DNA from 2 places in the Rhizobium sp. No.120 genome. Region 1 is predicted to be linked to the other one. Evidence: predicted binding sites of a transcription regulator. Region 1 holds the regulator's gene; the other holds the start of a gene.

The links. Region 1 encodes PhoB, which activates phosphate uptake and scavenging genes when phosphate is short. Its sites were predicted from a motif close to TGTCATNNANCTGTCAT; they were not measured.
Region 2: ACYJRZ_RS11100 (toxic anion resistance protein) is a predicted target of PhoB. The motif match lies at 1,871-1,887, and genes of this name have one in related genera.

What each region holds. Positions count from the first base shown of each region.
Region 1 covers NZ_BAAJNQ010000002.1:409,511-413,084, forward strand. The annotation lists gene pstB (phosphate ABC transporter ATP-binding protein PstB) at 1-503, shown strand, start outside; gene phoU (phosphate signaling complex protein PhoU) at 555-1,268, shown strand; gene phoB (phosphate regulon transcriptional regulator PhoB) at 1,300-1,983, shown strand; gene ACYJRZ_RS07740 (GcrA family cell cycle regulator) at 2,174-2,701, opposite strand; gene ACYJRZ_RS07745 (acetylornithine transaminase) at 3,127-3,574, shown strand, end outside.
Region 2 covers NZ_BAAJNQ010000003.1:121,204-124,777, reverse strand. The annotation lists gene ACYJRZ_RS11115 (glycerophosphodiester phosphodiesterase) at 1-416, opposite strand, end outside; gene ACYJRZ_RS11110 (RidA family protein) at 416-883, opposite strand; gene ACYJRZ_RS11105 (cell envelope integrity EipB family protein) at 1,019-1,846, shown strand; gene ACYJRZ_RS11100 (toxic anion resistance protein) at 2,050-3,129, shown strand; gene ACYJRZ_RS11095 (substrate-binding domain-containing protein) at 3,134-3,574, shown strand, end outside.

The DNA of each region.
Region 1 (3,574 bases):
GCGTCGGCATGGTGTTCCAGAAGCCCAATCCGTTTCCGAAGTCCATCTTTGAGAACGTCGCCTACGGTCCGCGTATCCATGGCCTGCATCGTTCCAAGGCCGATCTTGAGCATATCGTCGAAACCAGCCTTCAGAAGGCGGGTCTATGGGGCGAGGTGAAGGATCGGCTCCACGATGCCGGCACGAGCCTGTCTGGCGGCCAGCAGCAGCGCCTTTGCATCGCGCGCGCCGTCGCGGTCAGCCCGGAGGTCATCTTGATGGACGAGCCGTGTTCGGCGCTCGATCCGATCGCGACCGCGAAGGTCGAGGATCTCATCCACGAGCTGCGGGAGAATTTCACCATCGTCATCGTGACGCATTCCATGCAGCAGGCAGCACGCGTCTCGCAGCGTACCGCAATGTTCCATCTCGGCCACCTGGTCGAGGAGAACGACACCGATAAGATGTTCACCAATCCCGACGATTTCCGCACTCAGGATTACATCATGGGCCGTTTTGGTTGATGATGGCAGGCGCGCGGCTCCTTTCACATAGTTCACCTTGAGGATAGAAAAATGGTCTCCACTCACATTCTCTCTGCCTACGACGAAGACCTGAAGTTCCTGACCCGCCGCATTGCCGAAATGGGCGGCCTGGCCGAGCAGATGGTTAGCGACAGCGTACGCGCTCTCGTCAACAGCGATGCTGCTCTCGCGCAGAAGGTCATCTCCGACGATGTCGTTCTCGACCATGCCGAGCGTGAAGTCGGCGACAAGGCGATCGTTACCATTGCACGCCGCCAGCCGATGGCAGCGGACCTGCGCGAAATCATGGGCTCGATCCGCATCGCCTCCGATCTGGAGCGCGTTGGCGATCTCGGAAAGAACACCGCAAAGCGCGTCATCGCCGTGCAGGGAACTGGTGTTCCCCGCCGTCTCGCCCGCGGCATCGAGCATCTCTCCGAACTGGCGCTGAGCCAGCTCAAGGAAGTTCTCGATGTCTACGCGACCCGCTCGCCTGACAAGGCCGTGTCGATCCGCGAGCGCGACGAAGAGATCGACGCCATGTACACCTCGCTCTTCCGCGAGATGCTGACCTACATGATGGAAGATCCGCGCAACATCACCACCTGCACGCATCTTCTCTTCTGTGCCAAGAACATTGAGCGCATCGGCGATCATGCCACCAACATCGCCGAGACGATCTATTACATGGCGACAGGCGCGCAGCCGGAAGGCGAGCGCCCGAAGGACGATACCGCCAATACCGTCGGCGCAGTGACGGAATAATCTGGAAGCGAAGAAAGGAGACCATAGGCGCATGGTTCCGAGAGTTGCTGTTGTAGAAGACGAGGAAGCGCTTAGCGTTCTGCTGCGCTACAATCTCGAGGCCGAAGGCTTCGAGGTCGACACGATCCTCAGAGGCGATGAGGCCGAGCTGCGTCTCCAGGAGCGCATCCCCGATCTCCTGATCCTCGACTGGATGCTCCCTGGCGTGTCCGGTATCGAGCTCTGCCGCCGGCTGCGCATGCGGCCGGAGACGGAGCGCCTGCCGATCATCATGCTGACGGCCCGCGGCGAGGAAAGCGAGCGTGTGCGCGGACTTTCGACCGGCGCGGACGATTACGTCGTCAAGCCGTTCTCGACGCCGGAGCTGATGGCTCGCGTCAAGGCGATGCTGCGGCGTGCCCGCCCGGAGGTTCTCTCCACGGTGCTGCGTTGCGGCGATATCGAGTTAGACCGCGAAACCCATCGCGTCCACCGCAAGAGCCGCGAAGTGCGCCTGGGGCCGACGGAATTCCGCCTGCTGGAGTTTCTGATGTCCTCGCCGGGCCGTGTCTTCTCGCGTTCGCAGCTGCTCGACGGCGTTTGGGGTCATGATATCTATGTCGACGAACGCACTGTCGACGTCCATGTCGGTCGCCTGCGCAAGGCGCTCAATTTCTCCAACATGCAGGATGTCATCCGCACTGTTCGCGGGGCGGGCTATTCCATGGAAGCTTGAGCGGGTTGCCGCTCGGGTATCACCATTACAGCGCCACGCGTCTTTCAAGACGCGTTAAGGTCGCTGTAACATCTTAAAATGCTGCAAAATTTTCCCTTAAATCGATTCCGATTTAAGGAATTATGCAGGAGCGGCGGAAACAGAAAAACGGGCCTCGAGGGGCCCGTTTTTCTTTGTCTTGCTGCCACTTTCAGCCGTTGTTGCGCCGGCGCTCATGCACCGGCTGGTAGGCCATGCGCTGATGATAGGTGCAGTAGGGCGAAGAATCCGGGCTGTCGTTGCCGCAGAAGTGGAAGTCGTCCTTCAGCGGGTCGCCGACCGGCCACTTGCAGGTGCGTTCCGTCAGTTCCGTCAGGCCGAGGCGACGGGAGATCGGAACGACGACATTCGATGCCGGGCGATACTGGATTTCATTGACGGAATCGATCTCGATCTCTTCCTTCAGCATCGTTGCGCCCTGCTGGCGGGCGACCACCGTGCGGGTAGCGACGCGCGATCCGTAGGTTGCGGTGCGGGGTGCTGCTGCGCCGCGCTTTGGCGTGCGCGCCACAGTTGTGGTGCCGCCCGCCTTCGCTCGGCCGGGGAGGTTCAGGCGATGTACCTTGCCGATAACGGCATTACGGCTTACGCCACCGAGCTGCGCAGCGATCTGGCTGGCGCTCAAACCTTCGGACCATAGCTTTTTCAGCTTCTCGACGCGTTCGTCTGTCCAATTCATGCCCTGTCTCCGCTGTCGCGTTTCCGATGGCAGAATCCCTCACCATTGCCTCGCATGGGATCGAGGCGCGAAACGCTCTAAAATTGTGGTGACTAGTTCCGCCGCATGCAGTCTAGCAATTGGTTTTTAACCTAGTGTGAGGCTGACTCCGTGACAAGAGTCGCGGGAATCTTGAGGAATCGATTTCGAGGTTTTCCCCAACTTGCTGTCCGGGCGTGGCATTTCTGCCATAGGCGCCGCCCAACCCATCTCTTTTGCCGGCAAGCGCTTTCTCGCAACTGCTAAAACGCCAGTTTTGTTGACATCGCGGTGCAAAACATCAATAGTGCCCAGGCCGCCGCGAGGCGGCATTTTTGATTTTTTCGGACCCGTTTCATCAAAGGGAAGCGATCGGTCCTTAAAGTTGTGATCCAGGAGATATGGCCATGGCCGAGACCACGCCGCTTTATGACACCTATCTGCGCGCTCCTCTGCGGTTCGAGCGAGGCGAAGGCGTCTGGCTGGTCACTGAAAATGGCGAGCGCTACCTTGATTTCGCCGCCGGCGTGGCGGTCAACTCGCTCGGTCATGCCCATCCTCATCTTGTCGCCGAGCTGAAGGCACAGGCCGACAAGGTCTGGCACCTGTCCAACCTTTATGAGGTGCCCGGCCAGGAGAAGCTGTCGAAGCGGCTGACGGAAGTGACCTTTGCCGACAAGGTGTTCTTCACCAATTCGGGCGCCGAGGCGCTGGAATGCGCCATCAAGACGGCGCGGCGCTATCAATTCGCCAAGGGACATCCCGAGAAGTTCCACATCATCACCTTCGAGGGCGCCTTCCACGGCCGCACAATCGCGACGATCGCCGCCGGCGGTCAGGAAAAGTATATCGAAG
Region 2 (3,574 bases), on a different contig from region 1:
AGTGCTACATGCCCCTTGTAGCCCTCGAGCACTTCGAGCACAGATTCGGCAAAGCCATCGTCATCGCCTTCGCGCCCTTTCAGCTCCAGCACGAGTGGCACTTTGCCGTCGCAGAGCCGCAGGAGCTGCTTCAGCGTCGGGATCTTGTCCTTGGTGCCACCGACCGAAAGCAGGCCAAGCTCGGCCGAGGTGCGCTCGCGCACTTCGCCCGGCAGATTGCAGACGCGCTGGAGGTCGTCGTCATGAAAGACCACCGGAACGCCGTCGGAGGCGTAGTGCAGGTCGCATTCGATGGCAAAGCCCGCCGCGATGGCGCGGCTGAAGGCAGAGAGCGTATTCTCCCAGACTTCCTTGTTCATGTCATGATAGCCGCGGTGAGCGACAGGACGCTCGGTCAGCCAGGCAAGCTCGCTCATTATGCAATTTCCAGAATGGCATCGATTTCAACGGCGGCATTGAGCGGCAGGGCGGCCATGCCGACGGCGGCGCGGGCATGCTTGCCGGCTTCGCCCAATATATTCGCCAGAAGATTGGATGCGCCGTTGATCACAAGGTGTTGTTCGACGAAATCGGGCGTCGAGGCGACGAAGCCGTTCAGCTTGATCAGCCGCTTGATCCGGCCGAGATCGCCGCCGAGGGCAGCTTTCGCCTGGGCGAGAATGTTGATGGCGCACAGCTCGGCCGCGCGCTGGCCGCCGGCGACATCCACATCCTTGCCGAGATGGCCCGTAACGCCGATCTTGCCGTTTTCCATCGGCAATTGGCCCGACAGATAGAGAAGATTGCCGCTGATGACATAGGGAACGTAATTGGCGGCCGGTGCCGCGGCCTGCGGCAGAACGATGCCGAGTTCCTTCAGGCGGCCCTCGATAGCGTCGGACATTTTCATCTCCCGTTTTGTTGTAAAAACTTCAAAAATCCGGCATCAAGACTAAATTCGGTCACTTAGGATCGGCAGCCTCGTTTCAGCCGAAAGCGTTCTTATAACATCGCGTGCGAGTCCAACAGGAGATAATGAATGTTCCGATCGAGTCTTGCTGCTACCGTCGTTTCAGGCCTGAGCATCCTGTCCCTGGGGGCTTCTGCAGCCTATGCGGCCGGTCCGAGCGGGCTGATCGCACATCGCGCCGTTTATGATCTCGAACTGAAGGATGCTTCCGATCGCTCCGGCATTTCCGGCATGGTCGGCCGCATGGTCTATGAGTTCGAAGGCTCCGATTGCACCGGATTCACCACCAATTTCCGCTTCGTAACGAAGATCGACACCGGTGATTCCACTCGCGTCAGCGACCAGCAGACGACGACCTTCGAGGATCTTGATAAGCGCCTGTTCCGCTTCGAAACCAAATCCTACACCGACAACCAGCTCGACAAGGATGTGCGCGGCGCCGCAAGTGACGACCAGAAGGGCATCAAAGTCGATCTCACGCAGCCGCAGAACAAGCAAGTCCAGATCATCGAGAGCCGCTTCCCGACGGAGCACATGCTCGACATCATCCACAATGCGAAGCTCGGCAAGAACTTTTTCGAGGCGCAGGTTTTCGACGGTTCCGACGATGGCGACAAGCCGCTGATCGCGACCACTGTCGTCGGCAAGGAACAGACGCCAGCGACGGATGATCCAGATGCTGACAAGGCTGGGGCATTCTCCAAGACACCTTTTTGGCCGGTGACCGTGGCTTATTTCAATGAAAGATCTACTGGCGACGCCACGCCCGTCTACCGCATGTCGTTTAAACTCTACGAGAACGGCATCACGCGCGACCTCACTATGGATTACGGCGACTTCGTGCTGACCGGCAAGCTCACCAAGCTTGAAGTTCTCGGTACGAAGGCGTGCCAATAATTCTCCCTCGGCGTGCAAGATCCCTGTCATAAAACTGTGATCCAAGTTTCATTATTGTGTGGAACGATCGGCACGCAGAGGTAAGCTTAGCTTCTCTCTGTGCCGATCTTGAATTGTGGTGGGGCGCGCGGGGGCATCGTCTTGGGGGCGATTGGCAATTTTTGCGGTCGGTTCCCGAGTCTATGGACGAGAAAGCACGACCTATGAGCAATACCGATATCTCCACCGGTTCCGCCAACACCCTGCTGGTCGCTGCGGCCGATCCGGCAGAAATTGCCCGCATAGGAGAGGGCATCGATCTGACCGACCGCGCCGGCATCTCCGTTTATGGCGACCGCGCTCAGCAAGCCGTTTCCGACTATTCCGACCGTATACTGCGCGAGGTCCGCAACCGCGATCTCGGCGAAGTTGGCAAGCTGTTGACCGATATCATCGTCAAGTCGAAGAAGCTCGATCCGGCCTCGCTGAAGGACGAAGGTTTCCTGTCGCGGATGTTTTCTTCGTTCAGAGCTAAGCTGGAGCGTTTCAAGGAGCAGTTCGAGGACGTGGCTGGCCAGATCAACCGCATCGGACTGGAGCTTGATCGCCACAAAGACATTCTGCGCCGCGATATCGCTCTCCTCGATGACCTGCATGAGGAGACCAAGCAATCCATCGTACAGCTCGACGCATATGTGCAGGCTGGAAAGACGTTTGCCGAGCGCTTCCGCGCGACGGAGCTTCCCCGGCTGAAAAGTGCCGCTGATGCGGCTTCGGCCAATCCCGGCGGCGGCATGCTGGAAGCGCAGGTCTATCAGGACAGCCTCCAGGCTCTCGACCGGTTGGAAAAGCGGGTCTTCTACCTGCAGCAGGCGCGCCAACTCGGCATTCAGCAATTGCCGCAGATCCGTATCGTTCAGGCCGGTGACGAAACTCTGATAGAGAACCTGCAAGCGACGTCGGCGCTGACCGTGCCGGCCTGGAAGCAGAAGATGGTGATCCTTTTGGGCTTGACCCAGCAGAAATCGGCGCTTGAACTGCAGAAGACCGTCACCGACGCCACCAACGACATGATCCGTCAGGCATCGAAAATGATGAAGGACCAGGCGATTGCCATAGAACAGCAATCGCAGCGCGGTATCGTCGACATCGACACGCTTGCTGCCGCTAACCGCGATCTGATCGACACGATCAGTGGCGTCCTGAAGGTGCAGGAGGACGGCCGCGCCAAGCGGGCCGAGGCCGAGCAGCAGATGCAGAAAATGACCATTGAGCTCAAGAAGGCGATGATCGAGGCGCGGTGAACTCATGGCAGTCCGCACTTTTGCTACCGCGCTGACGCTGGCAGGCACACTCCTATTGAGCAGTTGCAATGTCGGAGGGTACGTCTCTAAATTCTCGATCATTTCCGGCTCTGAAAACACCGTCCTACAGCCGATCGTCGAAGAGTTCTGCAAGGAGAAGAAGGCGGCCTGCAGCTTCACTTATGAGGGTACGCTGGATATCGGCCTGGCGCTGCAGAGCGAGCAGGGTGTCGAGCAGGATGCCGTTTGGCCGGCGTCGGGTGTCTGGGTCGATATGTTCGACACCAAACGTCGCGTGAAGTCGCTGACATCGGTCGCGCAGATGCCGGTCGTTCTCGGCGTGCGCAAATCCAAGGCCGAGGCGCTCGGCTGGGTCGGCAAGCCGGTCTATATGAAGGACATACTGGCGGCAGTGAAAAGTGGCTCGCTGAAATTTCTCATGACG